DNA from 3 places in the Neobacillus sp. 19 genome. Region 3 is predicted to be linked to each of the others. Evidence: predicted binding sites of a transcription regulator. Region 3 holds the regulator's gene; each other region holds the start of a gene.

Evidence for each region. The regulator LexA, encoded in region 3, represses DNA repair genes until DNA is damaged. The targets are predictions, from matches to a motif close to CGAACATATGTTCG.
Region 1: the regulator LexA is predicted to act here: its motif matches at 5,540-5,553, upstream of uvrB (excinuclease ABC subunit UvrB).
Region 2: the regulator LexA is predicted to act here: its motif matches at 5,332-5,345, upstream of ACO1D1_RS16510 (DNA polymerase thumb domain-containing protein).

What each region holds. Positions count from the first base shown of each region.
Region 1 is NZ_JBMPZU010000031.1:155,757-164,037, forward strand. Features, by position in the region: gene ACO1D1_RS09665 (YncE family protein) at 184-798, shown strand; gene ACO1D1_RS09670 (hypothetical protein) at 720-3,140, shown strand; gene ACO1D1_RS09675 (YhdT family protein) at 3,285-3,569, shown strand; gene panF (sodium/pantothenate symporter) at 3,566-5,017, shown strand; gene ACO1D1_RS09685 (CsbA family protein) at 5,091-5,330, shown strand; gene uvrB (excinuclease ABC subunit UvrB) at 5,694-7,673, shown strand; gene uvrA (excinuclease ABC subunit UvrA) at 7,681-8,281, shown strand, end outside.
Region 2 is NZ_JBMPZU010000052.1:74,659-82,939, reverse strand. Features, by position in the region: gene ACO1D1_RS16530 (MBL fold metallo-hydrolase) at 1-912, shown strand, start outside; gene ACO1D1_RS16525 (SDR family NAD(P)-dependent oxidoreductase) at 945-1,742, shown strand; gene ACO1D1_RS16520 (SNF2 helicase associated domain-containing protein) at 1,819-5,001, shown strand; gene ACO1D1_RS16515 (YqzH family protein) at 5,072-5,263, opposite strand; gene ACO1D1_RS16510 (DNA polymerase thumb domain-containing protein) at 5,408-6,667, shown strand; gene ACO1D1_RS16505 (YolD-like family protein) at 6,689-7,024, shown strand; gene ACO1D1_RS16500 (CDGSH iron-sulfur domain-containing protein) at 7,061-7,264, opposite strand; gene ACO1D1_RS16495 (iron-sulfur cluster biosynthesis family protein) at 7,413-7,745, shown strand; gene ACO1D1_RS16490 (alpha/beta hydrolase) at 7,766-8,281, opposite strand, start outside.
Region 3 is NZ_JBMPZU010000030.1:222,299-230,579, forward strand. Features, by position in the region: gene tkt (transketolase) at 66-2,072, opposite strand; gene ACO1D1_RS08545 (DUF896 domain-containing protein) at 2,248-2,478, opposite strand; gene ACO1D1_RS08550 (YneB family resolvase-like protein) at 2,554-3,201, opposite strand; gene yneA (cell division suppressor protein YneA) at 3,217-3,543, opposite strand; gene lexA (transcriptional repressor LexA) at 3,705-4,328, shown strand; gene ACO1D1_RS08565 (DUF4257 domain-containing protein) at 4,540-4,821, shown strand; gene glnA (type I glutamate--ammonia ligase) at 4,875-6,209, opposite strand; gene ACO1D1_RS08575 (MerR family transcriptional regulator) at 6,247-6,648, opposite strand; partial or broken gene ACO1D1_RS08580 (aminotransferase class I/II-fold pyridoxal phosphate-dependent enzyme) at 7,073-8,281, opposite strand, start outside.

The DNA.
Region 1 (8,281 bases), on a different contig from region 3:
AAAAAAGACATCCTCAAAAGAGATGTCTTTTTTCAGTTTCCATTAAATCTAGATATCATTTAATAGAGATCAATTTTGAAATAGGAGAAATCTCACAATAAATATCCAAATATTGTAGATTATAAAGGCGTGTGCGTGTTAGAATGATTTTAATATTTAAATATTTTAGGAGGATTGTTATTTTTGAAAGCGTTGTCTCGCTATTTGCTAATCTTTTTACTGCTATTTTCTAGTGTTGGGTCTTTCATTCATGGGAAATCTGTTTACGCAGCGACGGCTGTTAAAGGATCTATTACCCTTCCGTTTAAGCCGAATGATACAGCCGTTGACCCGAATAAACCTGTGATTTATGCGACAAAACTGGGAAGTAAGACACTCTATGCAGTTAATTTTTCAACAGGAGAGATTAAATCTCTTAACCTGCCATACCCGGCAGAAAGATTAGATTTTAATCATAATAAGCTTTATGTTACTCAGCTTAAAATGAGCCATGATACCTACAATCAAGGCCCTTATTCTGGCGCAATTGCAGAGGTAGATCCTAGTAATTTTACCATAAGTAATGTATTGGATATTAATCAAGACCCATACGACATCGCTGTAGACAACTATGGATACATTTATATTTCACCTGGTTCAGGACAGTGGGATGATTTAAAAGTATATTCGATGAAGGATAAAAAGAGATTGTTCAAACTGCACCATACCCAGCTACATCCATGTATGAAAGAACGAATATCTTTTTTAATGCAGAAACATCGAAAATTTACTCAAATGAGACAACCGGAAGTCCTTTAGATATTGAGGCGTATGAAGTCGTAAATGGGGTCATCCAAAATCACTATGATTCTCCTTATCATGGGGATTATAATCTCGGTATTACCGGTAAAATTTCTCCTGATGGAACGAGCATATACAATACTGGCGGGGTTGTATTTGAACTAGCTACATATAAATCAGGGGACATGAATTACCGTTTTTCTTTCGGGAAAAAATACAATGATTATGAGTTTAGTCAAGAGCAGGGATTAACCTTTGCCGCCAGTACGACCACCGGAATTGACGTCTATCAATATGATACAAAAACGTTTTTATACTCCTTAAGAAAAGATTTAAATGTCCAAAAGCTTCATATTCAAAACGGGATTTTGGTAACTATTAATCAAGATAGCAGCGGAAATTATTTTATCGAGACAATGAATGCGGATACGCCGCCATCATCAGGTGTACCGGAAATACCTGGTATCCCGGATCCGGTGGGAACCCTTAATAATCTTGGTTTTAAACCAAATGATACGGCCATGGATCCGAACAATCCGGTAATTTATATGACTAAAATGGGAAGTAAAACGGTTTATGCGGTTAATATTTCTACAGGCGAAATCAAATCATTAGCACTTCCATACCCTGCAGAAAGGCTGGAGCTTTATAAAAATAAACTGTATGTAACACAACATAAAATGACCCATCAATATGTAGCCTCTAAACTAATCGGAGCCATCGCTGAGGTTGACATACAAACATTTAAATTAACTAAGGTCATCGATGTTGACGCGGATCCTTATGATATTGCAATTGATCAAAATGGCTATATTTATATCGCGCCAGGTTCCGACCAGTGGGAGGATATGAAAGTTTATTCTCTGGCAACGGGAGGAGAAATACCAAACACGTATATTGCCAATATGCGGGCATGGTCCTACCTCTATTTCAATCCTGAATCATCCAAGATTTATTCCATTTCAACGGATACAAGCCCAAGGGATGTGGATGCATTTGAAGTGGAAAATGGGATAATAAAAAGGAACTACAATTCTCCCTATCATGGCGACTATCCGTTAGAGCCTTTTGCCAAAATAACACCAGATGGTCAAAGGATGTACAATAATAGCGGTGTTGTCTTTGACCTTGCGATGTATCAGACGGGTGATTTGACCTATGCCTTTAAACTAGAAAGAAAATACACTGATTATGAATTCAGCTTACAGGACCAATTGACATTTGCTGCTAGAGTAGACGGCGGAATCGATGTCTATGAATATAATACGAATAAATATTTGTATACGATTAAAAAAGAGGCAACTGTCGAAAAACTTCATCTTCAAAACGGGAAATTGACGGCCGTTTCTACTGATAGCTCTGGAAAATATAATATTATTACCATGGATACAAAAACCCAAGGGACACCGGATACACCAAGTAACCCGGAGACACCGACTGATCCGGGAACTCCAAGCACACCTATACCACCAAAGGCAGTACAATATCTGGAAGGTGCAATCTTCACGTGGAATGATGAAATAGAGGAATTCGACTATTATGATCATTTGACAGATGGCGCCCAAAAAGTTCCTTTAGACAGTATCTTCGGCTTTCACTTTGATCAAAAGGTGGAAGTGAATGACGAATCAGGAATAATTATTAAAGGACCAGGTGGCATTGTTGACACATTTAGTTGGGTTTCCGATGATGGCTTATTCATTGCTGCTGACGTTTTAAATGGGACTACAGCCTACACCCTTACTATTAAGAAGGATGCCTTATCTGGTCCTCAAGGACAAAGCTTAGCAAATGATATTATTATCAAGTTTACAACTGCCTCTAACTGGGAGTTTTACTATGGTAAGTGGCATTTCTATGACCCGGCTATCGGAGATTATGCCACAGGCTGGAAAGACATTTCAGGAACCCGCTACTATTTTAACCATGCAGGCGAAATGCTAACGGGCTGGCAAAAGATAAATAGTATTTGGTACTACTTTGCAGGCAGTGGCGCGATGCAAAAGGGCTGGCTGAAATTAGGTACTACTTGGTATTACCTGGATGCCAGTGGTGCGATGAAAACGGGCTGGTTAAAACAAGGAACGACCTGGTATTACTTAGACGGCAGCGGCGCGATGAAAACGGGCTGGTTAAAACAAGGAACAACTTGGTATTACTTAGACGGAAGCGGCTCGATGAAGTCAGGCTGGTTAAAGTTAGGTACGACTTGGTATTATCTAAACAGCAGCGGCGCGATGAAAACCGGCTGGCTCCAATTAGGGAAAGACTGGTACTACCTATACAGCAGCGGTGCCATGGCCTACAACACAAAAATCGGCGGCTATAGACTGGGCGCGAATGGAGCATGGATACGCTAGAAAACCTATTAGGATGAGTCGACTTATCGTACACATCCTAACAGGTTTTTTTTTTGCATTTTTCTTTATCTCTCATAATTGTTTGGTAAAATGTTCTTTATTCGTTAAAAATAAAATGAACAACAATTTTGAGGGGGAAACCTGTTGAAAAAGACAGTCAATCCGCCGGACAAGCGTTTCAAAATCGCGCATAGGGAAGCTCTTATGGGAGTGGTCCTTGTCATCATCAATTTCATTTGGTGGTATGGTTTTGCATATGGTCTCGGTTCGGATCAAGTTGAAAATTATACATATATTGCTGGGTTACCAGCCTGGTTCTTTTACAGCTGTGTCGTTGGATCAATCGTTATGATAATTCTCGTGATTCTAACGGTGAAATTTTTATTTAAAGAAGTTCCTTTTGAAGAGGAAGAGGGGGACATCAAGTGAATTGGCCAGTGATTACCCCGTTACTCATTTTCTTACTTATTATTTTTGCTGTTGGCTTTTGGTCGCATAAATTTGTCCTTAAATCCAATTCGTTCATCGAAGAATACTTCTTAGGTGAACGGCAGATGGGCGGGTTTATTCTGGCGATGACCATGGTGGCAACCTATGGCAGTGCCAGCAGCTTTATCGGCGGTCCGGGTATCGCCTATACGAAAGGATTAGGCTGGGTTCTGCTGGCCATGGCCCAGCTGGCAACCGGTTATTTTACGTTAATGGTGCTTGGGAAAAAATTTGCCATTGTGGCTCGGCAATATAAGGCGATTACACTTATTGATTTTTTGAAGGAGCGCTATAAAAGTAAAACGGTTGTCATCGTATCTGCGGCAAGTATCATCATCTTCCTTTTTTCATCGATGACTGCCCAGTGGATTGGCGGAGCGCGGCTCGTTGAATCGTTAACAGGCCTGCCGTATACGACTGCCTTATTGATCTTTGCTTTTTCCGTCCTCGTCTTTGTTATTGTCGGTGGCTTCCGGGCTGTCGCCTTAACCGATGCTGTCCAGGGTGTCGTAATGTTCGTGGGAACGCTGATTCTGCTGATTGCTACCATTAAAGCCGGGGGCGGAATCCCGAAGATCATTTCCGATTTAGCAGCGGAAAATCCTAATTTAATCACTCCCTTTGGTGCTAATCGGGAGCTCACTCCCGCCTATGTTTCTTCCTTTTGGATTTTAGTGGGAATCGGGGTGGTTGGCCTGCCGCAAATAACGGTACGAGCGATGTCCTATAAAAACTCTAAAGCAATGCACAGCGCCATCATTATTGGAACGATTGTGGTCGGTTTCATCATGCTGGGGATGCATCTGATTGGCGTTTTTGCAAGGCCGGTCCTTCCTGGAGTTGAAATCGGTGATACTGTCATGCCGCTGTTATCGATGAAGGTGCTGCCGCCGTTTGTCGCTGGAATTGTTCTAGCTGCACCGATGGCCGCCATTATGTCGACAGTTGATGCCCTGCTGATTTTAGTAAGCTCCGCACTTGTTAAAGATGTTTACTTAAATTACATCAAGCCTTATGCTAAAGAGGACCATGTCAAAAAAGTCAGTTTTAGTGTAACAGCCATTATTGGTATTCTGGTTATTCTGCTGGCGTTGAGTCCGCCTGATCTAATCGTCTGGCTAAATTTATTCTCATTTGGCGGTCTGGAGTCCGTCTTTATCTGGCCGGTCGTGTTAGGATTGTATTGGAGTAAGGGAAATAAATACGGGGCGATTACTTCGATGATTCTAGGAATGGGGTCTTATATACTATTAGATCGTTTTTATCCTAATCCATTCGGGGTGCATACCGTTGTCATGCCGATTGTTCTATCACTTCTAGGATTTATTGCGGTTAGTCTAATGTCCCAAAAAGCAGGCTCTATCTTGAAAGGTACACCCGCTCAATGATATTTTTGTTGCAATTTTATTGATAAATTTCTAGAATGAATGAACAGAAATCTTTAAATAAGGTGGGTGCCCAATGATAGGAGTTATGCAATTTTTATCGGCGCTAATTTTGCCAGGGATACTAGTCTTACTTTTTACACGTGTCACCTATAATCGTCTGATCGGTCTTGCCTTAACGATTGCCCTGATTGCAGCGTCTGCCTATAAAGGATATACAAATACCTTGGTGCTCATCGTCATCGATGCATTCTCGTTAACCGCCGGCTTCTGGCTGGCGGCAAAGATGAAACCGCGAGCCGTGAAAGGCAGCTAGTATCCCTTTCAAGTCTGTCCATTAATTGGCAGGCTTTTTGTTTTTTTAGTTCTGTTGATTGGAGCGGAAGGCGCGAGACTCCTGCGGGAGGACGGGGCAGGGGAGACCCCGCAGTCGCTTTAGCGACGAGGAGGCTCCCCGGACCGCCCGCGGAAAGCGAAGCGACTGGAGCGCAATCAACAGACATATTTAACAAAGTCTAAAAAAATCGAATACTAGTTCGCATATTATTGGTTTGTTTTTGGCTGAATGTGGTAGAATATGAATATGAAATTAAGAGAATACACTTTTCGGTTGTCATCCCGTCCACTACAAAGTTTTTCCAGCTGTTAAGTGATTTTTTATAACGGGAGGAAATGAATGGTGAAAGACCAATTTGAATTAGTTTCAAAATACACGCCGCAAGGTGACCAGCCAGAGGCCATCCGCCAATTAGTAGAAGGTATCCGGCAGAATAAACGCCATCAAACGCTGCTTGGCGCCACTGGTACGGGTAAGACATTTACCGTTTCAAATGTGATTAAAGAGGTAAACAAACCTACACTAGTCATTGCCCATAACAAAACGTTGGCCGGTCAGCTGTATAGCGAGTTCAAGGAGTTTTTTCCGAACAATGCGGTCGAGTATTTTGTCAGCTACTATGATTACTATCAGCCAGAAGCCTATGTGCCACAGACAGATACATTTATTGAAAAAGATGCCAGCATCAACGACGAGATTGATAAACTGCGCCACTCGGCCACCTCTTCCTTATTTGAACGGAAAGACGTAATCATCATCGCCAGTGTTTCCTGTATCTACGGTCTCGGTTCGCCGGAAGAATACCGCGAAATGGTGCTGTCCCTCCGGACTGGCATGGAAATTGAGCGCAATAAGCTGCTGCACCGCCTCGTCGATATCCAATATGAACGAAATGATATTGATTTCAAACGGGGAACCTTCCGCGTCCGCGGCGATGTCGTCGAGATTTTCCCGGTTTCCCGGGATGAGCATTGCATGCGTGTCGAATTCTTCGGCGATGAAATTGACCGCATTCGCGAAGTCGATGCCCTTACTGGTGAAATTATGGGTGAACGCGAACATGTGGCCATTTTCCCAGCATCCCACTTCGTTACAAGGGAAGAGAAAATGCGTGTCGCGATTGAGAATATTGAAAAAGAACTCGAAGAACGACTGGCCGTGCTTCGAGCAGAAGATAAATTGCTTGAAGCACAGCGGATTGAGCAGCGCACCCGCTACGATCTGGAAATGATGCGCGAAATGGGTTTCTGTTCAGGGATTGAGAATTACTCACGCCACCTGACATTAAGACCTGCCGGTTCCACACCGTATACCTTGCTGGATTATTTTCCGGAAGACTTCCTGATGATTATCGACGAATCGCACGTCACCCTGCCTCAGGTCAGAGGAATGTTCAATGGGGACCAAGCGCGGAAACAGGTACTTGTGGACCATGGATTCCGTCTGCCGTCAGCACTAGACAACCGGCCGCTCACCTTTGATGAATTTGAAAAGCACGTACACAATGCCATTTTTGTATCTGCTACACCTGGTCCGTATGAGCTGGAGCATACTCCGGATATGATTCAACAAATCATCCGCCCGACCGGCCTGCTTGATCCAACCATCGAAGTCCGTCCAATTGAAGGTCAAATCGATGACTTGATCGGTGAAATTCAGGAACGTGTGAAGAAAAATGAACGGGTACTTGTTACGACACTGACGAAAAAAATGTCTGAAGACTTAACCGACTATCTGAAGGAAATCGGTATTAAAGTGCAATACTTACATTCGGAGGTCAAGACGCTTGAGCGGATTGAAATTATCCGTGAGCTCCGCCTTGGGAAATATGACGTTCTCATTGGAATCAACTTACTCCGTGAAGGCCTGGATATACCAGAGGTTTCGCTTATTACCATACTTGATGCGGACAAAGAGGGATTCCTCCGCTCCGAGCGTTCCCTGATCCAAACGATTGGCCGGGCCGCCCGGAATGCTAACGGCCATGTAATCATGTATGCCGACCGCATAACCGATTCGATGGAAAAGGCGATCAGCGAGACGAAGCGGCGCCGCGAGATTCAAGAGGAATATAATGAAAAGCATGGCGTAACCCCTCAGACGATCCAAAAAGAAATCCGCGATGTCATTCGCGCGACACATGCTGCCGAGGAGCAGGAAGAGTATACACCGGCTTCATCATTCAGCAAGATGAACAAGAAAGAGAAAGAAAAACTTATTGCGACAATGGAAAAAGAAATGAAAGCCGAAGCCAAAGCGCTTAATTTTGAACGCGCTGCCGAGCTTCGTGACTTACTTTTGGAATTAAAAGCGGAAGGATGACGTACAGATGGCGATGGAGAATTTAATTGTAAAAGGCGCCAGAGCCCACAACTTGAAAAATATTGATGTCACCATTCCGAGAGATAAGCTTGTTGTTGTAACGGGACTTTCCGGTTCAGGAAAGTCCTCGCTTGCGTTCGATACCATTTATGCAGAAGGCCAGCGCCGTTATGTCGAATCACTTTCGGCATATGCAAGGCAATTCCTCGGCCAGATGGATAAGCCCGACGTCGATGCGATTGAGGGCCTCTCCCCGGCGATTTCGATAGATCAGAAAACAACAAGCCGCAATCCGCGTTCAACCGTCGGAACGGTGACTGAAATCTATGATTACTTACGATTATTATACGCAAGGGTTGGACATCCAACCTGTCCGATTCACCATATCGAAATCTCCTCACAAACGATTGAGCAGATGGTCGACCGAATTCTTGAATACCCGGAACGAACGAAAATGCAAATCCTAGCCCCGGTTATATCCGGGAGAAAAGGAACGCATGTGAAAGTCTTCGAAGATGTGAAGAAACAAGGCTTTGTCCGGGTTCGCGTTGATGGGGAAATGATGGATCTTGGCGATGAGATTGAACTGGAAAAGAATAAAAAGCACT
Region 2 (8,281 bases), on a different contig from region 3:
GCAGTTGGCAATGTAAATGCCTATTTGATTAAGGGGGAACGGTTAACGCTTGTTGATGCGGGAGTGAAAACGGAAGAATGCTGGGATTCACTTGCAGCGCAGATGGCTGAATTGGATCTAAGACCGGATGATATTGAGCAGGTGGTTCTTACTCATCATCATCCTGACCATTCGGGAATGCTCGACTTTTTTCCGGATTCTGTCGAGGTGTATGGTCATCCCTTAAATGAACGCTGGATTCATCCAACTGAAGAATTCTTTCAAATACAAGAAGATTTTTTTAAGGAGAAATTTCAGGAGTTCGGACTGCCAGCGGAGTATATCCCTTTACTTTCTAAACTAAGAAAAAACCTAAAATATTCATGTAATCGCTCATTAACCGGGACCCTTGTTGAAGGAATGAGACCTTCCGGGCTGAGTGAGTGGCAGGTCATTGAAACACCAGGTCATGCCCAAAGTCAAATTGCGCTTTTCCGGGAACAGGACGGAATCTTAATTGGCGGCGATCTCATTCTAGCTCATATTTCACCGAATCCACTGCTTGAACCGCCGGCACCGGGTGAAACTGAAAGGCCGAAGCCGCAGCTGCAGCATAACGACTCAATGAGAAAACTATTATTGTATCCTATCAAGTGTGTTTACACAGGACATGGGGAGGAAGTTTATCAGCTTGAGGAATTAATTGAAAAAAGACTTTCACGGCAGCACGAGCGGGCAATGACGGTGAATCGCTGGTTAAAAGAGGAACGGCTTACGGTATTTGAAATCTGCAAGCGCCTTTTTCCTGCTGTCTATCAGCGTGAGCCGCTGTTGACCATTTCAGAAACAGTTGCCCAGCTTGACTATTTGGCCTCTATCGGAGAAATTAGTAGTAGTAAAAGTCATCCCGTCCAATTTGAAGCAAAACATTAGTTGTACGGGGCCAACTCTGATGAGGTGTTATGATGGTTAGGGAGCAGTTAAAAGGTAAAAATATTGTGATTACTGGTGCATCTGGTGGAATCGGTGCGGAAATTGCTAAGCTTTGTGCGGCGAGCGGTGCCAATCTTGTCCTGCTGGCACGAAGCTTTGATAAACTTGAGCAGCTGCAAACCGAATTGCAGCAGAAGTATCAGGTGAAAGTGGACTTTTTTCGACTTGATGTGTCTGACACAGATCAGGTTCAGATTGTTTTTCGCAGGATATTTGAATCAATCGGAGACATTGATATACTGGTGAATAATGCCGGCTTTGGAGTATTTCGTGAAGCCCACGAGGCCACTTTAGACGAAATCAAAGGGATGTTTGATGTCAATGTGGTCGGGCTGATGGCATGTACTAGCATGGTCTTGCCAAAGATGCGCGCTCGGCGATTTGGCCATATTATTAATATTGCTTCGCAGGCAGGGAAAATTGCTACGCCAAAATCAAGTGTCTATTCAGCTACCAAACATGCCGTTCTTGGGTATTCGAATGCCCTAAGAATGGAAATTGGTGATTATAATGTCCAAGTGACAACCGTGAACCCTGGACCGATTGCCACCAACTTTTTTACGATTGCCGATGAAGGAGGCACGTACGTAAAAAATGTGCAGCGGTTCATGCTCCAGCCCGAATTTGTCGCTCGGAAGGTTGTCGAAAGCATGCTGACCAGGACTAGGGAGGTCAATCTGCCGCGCTGGATGAACATGGGGAGCGCACTGTACGTTCTTTTTCCCCGGATGTTTGAGCGTATTGGGAAACGAATGCTAAATTCAAAGTAGATGGAAAGGCTGTCTTGAGTCATTTGGGGGCAGCTTTTTGTGTTGTAGATAACATCTTCGGAAAGGAGTCAGTTATTTGAATTTCAGATTAACTCAAAAGATGATTAAGGAATTATGCGGGACTGTCTCCTTCAAACGAGGGGAGGCGTTTTACCGTGCGAATAAAGTAACATTCGAACATTATGATTCTGACTTGTGTAAAGCAACGGTAGTGGGAACGGAAGATTTCCATGTTGTGATTGAAAGGAAAGAAGAAAATGGATTTCAGTCAAGGTGCAGCTGCCCTAAGCTTGCTTCTTTTCAAAAGGATTGTCAGCATATTGCCGCTGTTCTACTCGCAATTGACGATTTTCAACGTAACGGAACCACACCGCCCGGATTTACCACAGAACCGATAACTAACGACTCAAATCTGGCTGCAGGTTTGCTGAACATTTTCAATCATCAGCCAAAACGCTCAAGCGGCCATCAGCTTCACTTTGAAAATAGAAAAGTGCTTGATGCCGTATTTGTCTGTAAACCAATTATGATAGAAGAGGGATTCCACATGTTTGGGATGGAGCTGATGATCGGACAAACAAAGGTGGAAAATATTAGGGGCTTCCTTGGAAGTGTAACAGAGGGTCATCCAAGCCCGCTGTTGTATAATCCGAGCCTCCACTGTTTCCAAAAAGATGCGGATGCCGTGATTCAACATCTCATCCAAATCGTTCAGGATAATCAGAACACGCAATCGAACATACCTGCTAGTAAGGAACTGCTCCTGATTCCTCCGTCTTCTTGGAAACATCTCGAGCCCTTGCTTGCCAGGGCTCCTAGGGTGAGGATAGAATACGATGGCGATATTTTTGACGGTTTCACCGTAACGGAAGAACTGCCTCCTTTGCAGTTTGACTTTACAGAAGCTGAAGGCAATAACTATTTGTTAAAGGTCAAAGGGTTGTCCCGTATGATTATATTAGATTCATATGCATCGGTTGTATCAGCCGGAAAAATTATCAGAATGAAAACCGAGGATTGCCAGCGGCTGGCGGATCTTAAACAGATGCTGAATGCTTCAGGGGCGAATCAAATATCCATTCCTTCAGAGCAATTAAAACACTTTTTTGAAAAAGTAATTCCGGGTTTAAAAAAATTAGGTCATGTTCAATTATCGCAGGCTCTTGCAAGAGAATTTATGAAAACACCTCTTGTTGCCAAATTGTACTTGGATCGGGTTAAAAATCGTCTGCTTGCCGGTCTGGAATTTCACTACGATAATATTATCGTCAATCCATTGGAGGACAGGAGCATTTTTGCCGGTTCAAGGATTATCAGGGATGAAGAGAAGGAGAACAAAATTCTGCAATGGATGGAGGAAAGTTCCTTTTCAAAGACTGAAGGCGGTTATTTTTTGCACAATGAAGGGTTGGAATATGAATTTCTTTATCATGTTGTCCCGAAGCTTCAAAAATTGGTGCAAATTTATGCGACGACAGCCGTACGAAATCGGATTTTTCGCGAATCTGCCCCTCCGTCAATAAGAGTGAGGTTGAAGAAAGAACGAACAAACTGGCTGGAATTTAAATTTGAGCTGGATGGAGTTTCGGGACAGCAAATTAAAGAAGTTCTGCGGGCGCTTGAGGAGAAAAGAAAATATTATCGTCTTCGAAACGGTGCGCTTCTTTCATTAGAATCAAGAGAGTTTCAGGACATCCAGCGGTTCTTACAGACGATTCCTGCACAAAAGAAAGAGCAGGAAGACAGCTTGGTGGTCTCGATTATGCAAGGGCTTCCTCTGCTCGATTCAGTTGATGATAGTCAAGTACTCATCGTAGAGGATTCATTCCGTCAATTTCTTGATCATCTCCGCCATCCCGAGCATTTGCATTTCGAGGTGCCAGTGAGTCTCGATTCGGTTTTGCGTGATTATCAAAAACGAGGTTTCCGATGGATAAAGACACTTGCCTATTACGGGTTTGGCGGTATTCTTGCCGATGATATGGGTCTTGGTAAAACGCTGCAAAGTATTGCATTTATTTTATCAGAGTTAGCTGTGATTCGGGAAAAGAAGCAGCCGGTTCTAGTTGTTTGCCCGTCCTCCTTATCGTATAACTGGCTAAGTGAACTGATGAAATTTGCACCGGAGATTGAGGCGGTTGTTGTGGATGGCAATCAAGCGGAGCGGCAACGGATTCGGGGAGAGGCAGTGGAAATAGATGTGATGATCACCTCCTATCCGTTGTTGCGTCGGGATATTAAATGGTATCAGAAACAAACCTTTCATGCTGTATTTTTCGATGAGGCCCAAGCTTTTAAGAACCCAGTGACCCAAACCGCCAGGGCTGTAAAAAGATTGCAAGCCACTCACCGCTTTGCCCTTACCGGCACGCCGATAGAGAATTCTTCAGAAGAACTGTGGTCTATTTTTCACGTGGTGTTTCCTGAATTATTTAGGGGGTTAAAGGAATTTAGCAATCTAACACGGAAGAAAATCGCCCGTAGAGCCCGCCCCTTTTTGCTGCGCAGAATGAAGGAGGATGTGGCCTCCGAACTTCCGGAAAAATTAGAGTTCATCGAGACAGCAGAGTTGCTTCCTGAACAAAAGAAACTGTATGCCGCTTATCTGGCAAAGCTCAGGGAGGATACGTTGAAGCATCTCGATAAAGATACGATTCGGAAAAATCGGATAAAAATTCTCGCTGGTTTGACTCGCTTACGGCAGATTTGCTGCCATCCGGCATTGTTTGTGGATGGGTATCAAGGCGGCTCTGCGAAATTTGAAATGCTGCTGAGGATTGCAGAGGAGTCTAGGATGTCTGGACGCAGAGTGCTAATTTTCTCTCAGTTTACAAAAATGCTTGAGCTGATTGGGAGAAGTTTAGCGTTAAAAGGGCTTCCCTTTTTCTATCTGGATGGAGGAACTCCAGCTGAAGAACGATTGGAAATCTGCAATCGTTTTAATGAAGGGGAACGTGATTTCTTTTTAATTTCTTTGAAGGCAGGAGGGACTGGACTTAATTTGACGGGAGCGGATACGGTCATCTTATATGACCTCTGGTGGAATCCCGCCGTTGAGGAGCAGGCCGCTGACCGGGCACACCGCATCGGTCAAAAAAATGTCGTCCAAGTCATCAAGCTCATTACTCGCGGCACCATCGAAGAGAAAATCAGCGAACTGCAGGATCAAAAGAGAAACCTGATTGAAGAAATGATCGATTCCGAGGAGCGTGGGACTTCTAGTCTTACGGAAGAGGATATCCGGGAAATACTGACTTAAAAAGCATTCATGAGGACTGAAACCAAGCTTGCGGCACGATTTTTGTCCTCATGAACCTACAATATGGCAGTTAGTCTGCCAAAAATTCATACACGGCATCATTTACTATCTCAAATAAATCCGCAGTTGGATCTTCCTCTTTTACTTGAAAAATCCGCCCAGTCAGTTTTTCTAAATCACTATCGCCAATCGGCACGGAATCACCCTCATAGTACTGTCTAAAGCAGTTCTTAATCATTTTTACCACAAGCTTTTTCTCCATCGACACACCTCATCAATCATTATATCGTTTTCTCCAATCGAAATCCTGCAAGAAAATTCCATTGAATACGAACGCATATTCGCTTAAAATATGAATATGATAATAAAGAACGAATGTTCGATATTTGAGTTGGGGGGAAAAGTCATGGTCGATTATAGCGCATTACCGAAAAATAAAATTTTATGCGTGGACATGAAGAGCTTCTATGCAAGCTGTGCTGCTGTCATAGAAGGCCTTGATCCTTTAACTTGCTATTTGGCGGTGGCCGGCAACAAGGAGCGGCAAGGAAGCGTCGTGCTCGCAGCTTCACCACGGCTAAAAAAGGAATTTGGCATCAAAACAGGCTCCCGCTTGTTTGAGATTCCCAAAGATCCGCGTATTCGAATAGAGGAGCCTAAAATGGCAACCTATTTACGGATTGCAACAGAAATTTCCCGTGTGTTTAACCGCTATGTACCAAAAGAAGCCATTCACACATACAGCGTTGATGAAAGCTTTATAAAAGTGGATGGTGCTCTGCATCTGTGGGGCGATGCCCACACGATTGCCCAAAAAATAAGAGATGATATTGAGCGGGAGTTTCAGCTGCCATGTGCCGTTGGTATTGGCCCTAACATGTTACTCTCAAAGCTTTGCCTTGATCTGGATGCCAAGAAAAAAGGAGTAGCTGAGTGGACGTATGAAGATGTCGGGACAAAGCTTTGGAACGTGTCTCCGCTCAGGGAAATGTGGGGAATTGGCAGGCGCGTTGAAAAAACATTAAATGGCATGGGTATTTTCACTGTTGGTCAGCTGGCCCGCTACGATTTAGAAACGCTGGAAAAGAAATTCGGCATTATGGGAAATCAGCTTTATTACCATGCCTGGGGAGTGGACCTTTCTGACCTAGGGGCGCCAATTATCCAAGGACAAATCAGCTTTGGAAAAAGCCAAATTCTCTTAAGGGACTATAAAGAAGAAGCAGAAATTAAGACGGTTATTTTAGAAATGTGTGAGGAAGTCGCCCGAAGAGCGCGGACACATCGTAAGGCTGGAAGAACTATTAGTCTTGGGGTTGGTTACAGTCAAGATGAATTTGGCGGCGGCTTTCACCGTTCCAGAACCATCCAGCAGCCAACAAATGTGACGATGGAGCTTTACCACGTCTGCCTTGAATTGTTTCATGAACATTATTCTGGAAAAACAGTGCGGCAGATTTCGATTGCCATCAGTAATATTGTTGATGACCATGAGCTGCAGCTCGATCTATTTGACATGGGGGCTTATAAGAGGCGGGAGCTTGGTTATGTAGTAGATGCTGTCCGCAAACGCTTCGGCTCAGGTTCCCTATTGCGCGCTGTATCTTATACAGCTGCCGGAACTGCTAAACACCGGGCAACACTCGTTGGCGGACATAAAATGTAACGAAGAAAGAAGGAGAGACGCATGATTCGCGACCGCGGGAGAATCAAATGGACGTCGATGATGCTTCCTGAGCACGTGAAACTGCTCAGGGATTGGGTAAAGGAAGATGGCTATGAACAGAAACGGGAAATGGATGAACAGCAGCTGGAACTCATGAACGAGACACTATCTGAAGCGATTGAGTTTAATCAGTTTGTCACGATTACCCATTACCGGAATCGGAATTATGAAATCGTAATCGGCAAAATCCATTACTGGGACGAACTGACGCAAAGGCTTCATGTCGTTGATCGCTTTGAAGAAGTGCACCGAATTTCGATTGATGCGATTGCTGATATCCGGATAGCCGATCAATAAAAGAGCGGCCCCAATTGGAAGCCGCTTCTCTTACTCCTACTCTGTTGGCACGCGAACCTGGGATTCAAAATTCCCTTTATGAGAGCCATCGCAAAACGGTTTATTTTTAGACAGACCACACCGGCAAAGAGAAAACGATGGTTTGGTTGTGTATACATTGCCTTCCCCATCTAATAATTCCACATCACCGGAAATTCGAAGTGAACCATTATCATTTACTTTGATTTGAACCTTTGACATAAAAGCACCCCTTTAAAATTGTTCGGATTAACTTTGAGATTAACTGGAATTACAGGAAAATGCAAACAAAAGGCTGCAAGCAAAAAAATAAGCGTCCTAAAAAAACTGTGCTACAATCATCATATGCCTAGTGAGGGGAGCTTTGAACATGGAAATTATCATTACAGAAGCCGCAGCTGAAAAAATAAATGCGAGAGTTGAAGGCCGAGAAGGCTATCTGAAATTAAAATACGATACCGATGGATGCGGCTGTGCCGTAAACGGTGTAGTGGCCTTGTGGTTTGTTCAAGAATTGGATAAAACCGATATTGCTATTGAAACAAACGACAAAACCGTGTACGTAGAAAATTCAAAAATGGTTTTCTTTGATGAAGAAATGAAGATCGATTTCTCGCAAAGCACCAATTGCTTTCAATTAAAAAGTCCACAGCAAATATTAAATGGACATATGAGCTTTATACTTAAGGAAAAAACAGACTGATCCAATGGACAGTCTGTTTTTTAACTAGGTAATTCAACATATTTCTGCAAAAATTCGTCAATGACCCGTTCATAATCGCTGCGGTTTTCATTAAAGGATTGGGCGTGCCGGCCATTTTCAGCAATATAAAGCATTTTGGGACCCTTTTTTTGTTCAAATAAATCCTTTGACATCGAAGGCAAAATAAAATCATCTTTCCGGCTATGGATAAATAGGACTGGATGTTCAATATTTTCAATGACAGAAATCGGCGAGACATTTCGAATCGAATATTTGTCCCGGAGGCGCAAAAGAGCATCGCCAACCGGAAGTAAAAGTCCGGGGATTAGCTTGAAGTCTTTTTTTATCAGATAGGCAAGCTGTTCCTTAAAATCAGAGAAAGGGCAGTCGGCGATATAAAAATCAGCCCCGTCCTCAAGGAGGCCGGCATATAGCAGCATCGTAGCGGCGCCCATCGATTCCCCGTGAATTCCCAGTTCCAATTCAGGTCCTTTTTCTTTTTTAAGCCAATCAACGACTGTCTTTAAGTCGAATTT
Region 3 (8,281 bases):
CCGGCCACTTATTTTTGCACAAAAAGAGAGAACGGAATTTTTCCGTTCTCTCCTAATTCATTATATTATTTTTGTAATAGGGCTTTGACACGTGCAACTACATTGCTAACAGTAAAGCCGTATTCTTCCATAATTTTTTCACCAGGTGCTGAGGCTCCGAATTTATCAATGGCCAATACATCGCCTTCGTCACCGGTATACTTGTGCCAGCCGAATGATGCTCCGACTTCAATTCCAAGACGTTTTTTAACATTCTTAGGCAGTACAGAATTTTTATAGTCTTGAGATTGCTGCTCAAAGCGATCCCATGAAGGCATGCTCACGACAGAAACGTGAATACCTTCGCCAGCAAGGGCAGTTTGGGCTTCAACAGCAAGACTCACTTCTGAGCCAGTCGCTAGAAGCAATGCATCTGGAGTTTCTTTTTCTGCAGGAGAAACAACATATGCACCTTTTGAAACTCCTTCATATGCACTTGTATCGGTTCCTTTTAATGTCGGTAAATCTTGACGGGTCAATACGAGTGCAGTTGGCTTGTTTGTTGACTCAACTGCAAGCTTCCAAGCAGCAGCTGTTTCGTTGCCATCTGCTGGACGAATAATAGATAATCCTGGCATAGCGCGTAATGCTGCAAGTTGTTCGATTGGTTCGTGTGTTGGACCATCTTCCCCAACAGCAATACTGTCATGGGTAAATACATACGTAACAGGTAATCCCATTAACGCAGCTAAGCGAATCGCAGGACGCAGATAGTCAGAGAATACAAAGAAGGTTCCGCCAAATACTTTTACCCCGCCATGAAGGGCAATTCCGTTCATCGCAGCGCCCATTGCAAATTCACGGACACCAAACCAGAAGTTACGGCCTTCGTAGGCACCTGGCATATAGTCTTTTGAACCTTTAATCATGGTTTTATTTGAACCTGCAAGGTCAGCCGATCCACCGATAAAAGTTGGAAGATTTTGCGCAATACTATTTAATACTTCACCAGATGATGCACGGCTTGCAAGGCTTTTTCCTTCAGGATATACAGGTACATCTTTATCCCAGCCTTCTGGAAGTTCATTACTTAACGCTTGCTCTAGCTGTGCTGCTAGTGCAGGGTATTCATTTTTATATTGAGCGAAAAGATCATTCCATTCTTTTTCCTTCTTCTCACCATTTTCAACGATGAGCTTTTGGAAGTTGTCATATACTTCCTGCGGAACATGGAAATCTTCTTCGAATGTCCATTTATAGGCTTCTTTTGTCAATTTCAACTCATCTGCACCAAGTGGTGAACCGTGAACACCTGATGTTCCGGCACGATTTGGCGAGCCATAACCGATTACTGTTCTAACTTCAATCATCGTAGGACGATCTAAATCACTTTTTGCTTCTTCTAGTGCTTTTGTGATTTCCTCAAGATTATTGCCATCTTCTACGCGAAGATATTGCCAGCCATATGCTTGGAAACGTTCTTTCACACTTTCAGAGAAAGATTTATTTAAGTCTCCATCAAGGGAGATATCATTTGAATCATAAAGGACGACAAGACGGCCTAATTTTAAATGTCCCGCAAGCGAAGCTGCTTCTGCAGATACACCTTCCATTAAGTCTCCGTCACCGCAAATGCTGTATGTAAAATGGTTCACAAGTTCATAATTGTCTTTATTATAAACGCTTGCGACATGGCGTTCTGCCATCGCCATTCCCACTGCCATTGCAATACCCTGACCAAGTGGTCCTGTTGTAGCCTCTACACCTTCAGTATGGCCATACTCAGGGTGACCAGGAGTTTTACTTCCCCATTGACGGAATTGTTTCAGGTCATCCATTGATAAATTGTAACCCGATAAATGAAGCATGCTATATAATAGCGCTGAACCATGTCCTGCTGATAAGACAAAGCGATCACGGTTAAACCAATGAGGATTCTTTGGGTTATGGTTCATAATCTGGGTCCATAATGCATAAGTCATTGGTGCAGCACCCATTGGCATCCCAGGATGTCCCGAATTTGCCTTTTCAATTGCATCAATTGCGAGCGTGCGTATAGAAGTAACGGATAAATCATCAATAGTATTAAACATGAATTACATCCTTTCATTATAACTAATACGAAATACATCATTAATATTATATTGCTCTTGCTATTAATTCAACCAATAAACATAAATAAAACATAAAAGTCTTGATTATTTCTTATTTTGTCACTTATTTGATTTCTGTATGTAAAAAGGAATACCAAAAATGTATTCCTTACTTTTAGTGAAGTTTATTCTTCTTCCTTGCTTTTAGTTTTTCGGGGGTCACATCTTTGCCTTCCGGATCGATAAACTTTGTATTCGTTAATGTATCAAGCATATTGGAACGGAAAGTTGCCAAATATTCACTGCGTAATTTCGATTGTTCTTTCGCCTCAATTTCTGTTAGTCCAGCTGCTTTTGCTTTTCTTGCCAGTTCATTAATTCTAGCCATTTTTTCTTTTGACAGCATTCAAGAACCTTCCTTTCAAACTAATTAAGATATCTGATTTTACTAAATAAAAGACCTTCTGACAAGGCAAAAGGTCTACTCTTCCAATGAATCGATATATTCCTGGTATCTTCTATGTACGGTCGCTTTCGAAATGTTGTAACCAAAGCCCCTGAGCATGGCAGCAATTTCCGCAAAAGTTAAATCATTATTGCGTAATTTTACAATTTGTTCAACCGGAACTTCAATTTTCTCTCTGCCTGACGCTTTGCCAAGGTTTTTTAAATTTTTCTCTGGTTTATAACCTTGCTGTACTGCCCGCTTCATGCCTCGTTTTATTTTGACATTATGAAGCTTCCGCTGATACTCTTCCACCATACTGACAATTTTCAATACCATTGAATCTGATTCTGACAGCTCCAATTCACCATTATGGGAAATACTATACAGCTTAACACCTTCTTTTAAAATGCAATGCAGGAGGGCAATCTTCGCGTTTCCTCGACCAAGCCGTGTTTCGTCCTGGATTAATAAAGCCTGTATTTGTGAATCTTTAATTCGTTCTAATACATCTAGTATTCCTTCTCTTTCAAAATCATAACCGCTCGCTTGTTCTTTAATAATGGCCATTACTTCAAATTGACACTGTTTCGCCAGCTGGATTAGCTCCTCTTCCTGACGATTTAGTGATGTTTCCTGTGTTTCTTTATTCGTGCTGACACGGCAGTATATGATTGCTTTCACGAAAGAACATCCTTTCTATTCTTGTGGGGCACTTGCAAGTTCTGTTGTAGAAGAAGATCTCTTCTTACTAACGGGAATAATGATTTCTTCGCCGGGGAATATTTGATCACTGATGTTTTCATTATGCTTCTTGACCCAGCTTACAAACTCATCTGGAGATAATGAATGCTGTCCAGTATATTGGCTGGAAATCTCCCAGAGCGTATCTCCTTCAGAAATGGTTACTTTAACATAGTCATCCTGGTTCTTCGGATGGTGCTGAAATGATAATATGAAAGCTAAGGAGCAGCTCAAGATAATAAGAGTAATAGCATAAGAGTATTGGTTCCATAATTTTTTCATGTGTTCGCACCTCTAATAGGAATGTACGTTCCCTTTTATTTGTTTTTATTATAATCCGAACGTTTGTTTGTTGTCAACTACTTTTTCGAACTTATGTTTGTATAAAAATAGGGAACATGCTATAATAAAGACAACATTAACCAGGTGAGGTGCATTTTATCATGGTAAAAATATCACAACGGCAGCAGGATATCCTGGATTTCATAAAAGATGAGGTTAGAAGTAAAGGATACCCCCCTTCTGTACGGGAAATTGGCGAAGCGGTTGGACTTGCATCCAGCTCTACGGTTCACGGACATTTAGCAAGATTAGAAAGTAAGGGTCTTATCAGACGCGATCCTACCAAACCAAGAGCAATTGAAATATTAGAAGCAGATGAGGCAGCAAATATCCCAAGAAACAAAGTAGTAAATGTTCCAATAGTTGGGAAAGTTACAGCAGGTATTCCGATCACTGCGATTGAAAATGTGGAAGAGTACTTTCCACTGCCGGAAAGTCTTGCACCATCCGATGAACAGGTTTTCATGCTGGAAATCATGGGTGAAAGTATGATAGAAGCCGGGATTCTTGACGGGGACTATGTCATTGTTAAGCAGCAGCAAACTGCTAATAACGGTGATATAGTAGTAGCTATGACGGAAGAAGACGAGGCAACATGTAAGAGATTCTTCAAGGAAAAGGATTACATTCGCCTGCAGCCTGAAAATTCTACCATGGATCCTATTATATTAAGGAATGTCTCTATTCTAGGAAAAGTAATTGGTGTTTATCGTCATATTCATTAAAATGAAAAGAGCCGGCAGTAATGCCGGCTCTTTTTCTGTGCATTTTTATTGGGAAAATTTTCATTTTAGCTACATAACTTATATAAATATATGGAAAATTCAGTATTTTTACTCATTCTCATGTTGGAAATATTTAATATAATGGTAGTACACCATGATTTACCTTAGGTCCAAAAAATAATAGGCTTAAGGAGTGTGAGAAACAGTGTTAATGGACATTATTTTCTCGTTAGTGATTGGTGGGTCGGTAGGGATTATTGGACATGTTCGAAAGTATGGAAAAATTGTCATGCCACGGAAAACAAAAAGGTTCATTTATCTCGGTTTTCTAGAAGAATTGCTTCTAGGCGCGATTGCTTCCCTTCTCCTCGTCCTTTATACATCTCCAAATTCATTGGTTGAAATTACAATTTTTTCTATTATTGCCGGAATCAGTAGTGAGGCTGTCCTTTCCAAATTCAAATTGCTGCAGGAGAACAACGACGAAAAATAAAAGGAAAACACCCAGTATTTCGATACTGGGTGTTTCCTTTTTTCTGAGGATTTCTAGTACATGCTCATATATTGGTCGCGTTCCCACTGATGTACAACCGTTCTGAACATATCCCATTCAATTTCCTTTGCCTCAACAAAGTGTTCGAAGATGTGTTCCCCAAGACCGGAAACAATGATTTCATCTGCCTTTAATAGCTCTAAGGCTTCCGCTAATGTTGGTGGAAGGTCATTGATTCCCTCTTCTATTCTTTCTTCTTTGCTCATCACATAAATGTTTCGGTCAACTGGTTCTGGAGGTGTTAGTTTATTTTTAATTCCTTCTAATCCTGCTTTTAATAGCACGGCCATTGCTAAGTATGGATTAGCTGCAGGGTCCACGCTGCGCACTTCAACACGTGTGCTTAAACCGCGTGATGCCGGAATACGAACTAATGGTGAACGGTTTTGCGCAGACCATGCCACATAACATGGTGCCTCATATCCCGGTACTAGACGCTTATAAGAGTTAACTGTCGGGTTGGTTACTGCTGTAAAGCTTGGTGCATGCTTTAGAATGCCAGCGATGAAGTGACGGGCATTGTCACTCATTTGTAAGTCACCAGTTGGGTCGAAGAAGGCATTCTTACCATTCGTAAATAAAGACAAGTTCATGTGCATTCCAGATCCATTGACACCGAATAATGGTTTTGGCATAAATGTAGCATGCAAGCCATGTTTACGAGCAATGGTTTTCACCACAAGCTTAAAGGTTTGAATTTGGTCACACGCTGTTAATGCATCCGCATATTTAAAGTCAATTTCATGTTGACCCGGCGCTACTTCATGATGGGAAGCTTCGATTTCAAAGCCCATTTCTTCCAATTCAAGTACAATATCACGGCGGCAGTTTTCACCAAGATCTGTTGGCGCAAAATCAAAATATCCGCCATGGTCATTCAACTCTAATGTTGGCTGTCCTTTTTCATCTAATTTAAATAAGAAAAATTCCGGTTCAGGTCCTAGATTAAAATCTGTAAAGCCGAGTTCGTTCATTTCTTTTAAAACACGCTTTAAGTTATTACGAGGATCACCGCCAAACGGAGTACCATCAGAATTATGAATATCACAAATAAGGCGGGCTACTTTCCCTTTTTCAGCTGTCCACGGGAAGACTACCCATGTATCTAAATCCGGGAACAAATACATATCAGATTCTTCAATTCGAACAAATCCTTCAATTGAGGAACCATCGAACATCATTTTGTTATCCAATGCCTTCTCTAATTGGCTAATTGGAATCTCAACATTTTTAATCGTGCCAAGAATATCAGTAAACTGTAAACGAATAAATTTTACGTTTTCTTCTGATGCCAGTCGTTTAATGTCTTCCCTCGTATACTTTGCCATTTGAAAAACCCTCCCGATTTTGAAAACCTTTAATTTCTTAATGAAAAAAACGTGAGATATCGCCTTGTCTTAGGGATGACCGATTTAATCTGCCCGAGTGCAACAATTCGTTTCTAAGCAGTTTTCTAAGCTGATCATCTGAAATATCAGGCTTTGCTTTTTCCACTTGCTGTTCTAAAACGGTTGCCTGTTGTTCTTTGACCAAGAAGAGCTGTTTGATTCCAGCCATATTAACACCTTGGTCAATTAAATCTTTAATTTCTAAAAGTCTATCAATATCAATTAAACTAAATAGTCGCCTGTTTCCATCGGTTCGTGCTGGAGAAATCAATTGGTGTTCTTCATAGTAGCGGATTTGCCTTGCTGTTAATTCTGTTAGCTGCATGACGGTTCCGATGGGAAACAGTGGCATGGAACGACGAATTTCCTTTCCACTCACCAAATTTCTCCTCCTTTAGTTAAATCATATTTGTATTATATTTTGTGTTAAAAAAGATGTCAATCCTATGTTAGGTTTTCTAACATGGTTTTTTATTAGTGGTTTTTTGTGAATTTTTGTTAATTTATTATGTAATTGGGTGTTATGGACGATAATTATCCTAGATAATTTGCCCGTCCAGAATCTCGTAGGTGCCCTTTTCACCGGAAAAACAGGCAAATAGTCCTTCACTTTCTTGATGAAGGACTTTTTATTAGAAATCAGGACGCGAAAAGTCCTTCATTGAGTTCAACGAGCGAATTTGAAGGTTCAATGGGCGAATTTTTCCATTCATTGAGCGAATCCAAATGCAATGCCCCTTCAGAGTAGTGCGTAACAAAAAAAAGACAACTTATTAAAGCTGTCCAAAGTAAACGAATTAACCCTAATTTAGTTCGATTAACCCTTTCTCCGCTAAATGGTCAATGGCAAGGCAAACTGCCATTTTTACATGGGCATAGGTGAGGCCGCCTTGTACATAGGCGACATAGGGCGGTCTGATGGGGCCATCCGCCGTTAATTCAATGCTGGCACCTTGAATAAATGTGCCTGCCGCCATTATGACATCGTCTTCATAGCCCGGCATATAGCTTGGGTATGGCGTCACGTAGGAATTGATCGGTGAAGCAAATTGGATGGCTTGGCAAAAAGCGACCATTTTATCACGGTCATCGAATTGGACCGATTGAATTAAATCCGTCCGCTTGGCATCCCATCGCGGCGATGAATTCATGCCCAATTCTTCCAGCATCGCTGCAGTAAATACAGCGCCTTTTAACGCTTGGCCTACCACATGCGGCGCCAGAAAGAATCCCTGGTACATTTCCTGCAGACTGTAGAGAGAAGCACCGGCTTCTGCCCAATTCCCGGTGAAGTCATTCGATAAGAACATGCCTCCACCCATTGTTGTTTACCGACAATGTAGCCGCCGGTCTTGGCAATCCCGCCGCCAGGATTTTTAATGAGTGAACCTGCCATTAAATCGGCCCCAACATGACAAGGCTCTTGTTCCTCAACAAATTCTCCATAACAATTGTCAACAAAGACGATAACATCTTCTTTTATTTCTTTGACAAACCTTATCATCTCGCCGATTTCCGCAACGGTAAACGATGGCCGTGTGGCATAGCCTTTTGAGCGCTGTATTCCGATCATTTTCGTATTCGGTTTTATTTTTTCTGCTACTGTCTTCCAATCAATTCCGCCTTCAGCTGTAAGCGCCACGCTATCATAAGAAATGCCGAATTCTTTTAATGAACCAACCCCGTTCCCACGGATTCCCACGATTTCTTCAAGGGTATCATATGGTTTACCCGTGATATAAAGAAGCTCATCGCCTGGCCGGAGAACACCAAACAAGGCAATGGAAATGGCGTGTGTTCCGGAAATAATCTGCGGGCGGACAAGGCCGGCTTCTCCGCCAAAGACATCCGCATAAATTAATTCCAATGTATCGCGGCCGCTATCATCGTAGCCATAACCTGTTGAGGGGATAAAATGAGTATCGCTCACCCGATTGGTTTGAAAACTCCGCAACACCCGGAATTGATTGCTTTCAATTTTTTCATCGATTTCTTTATGTACGGCTGCAATT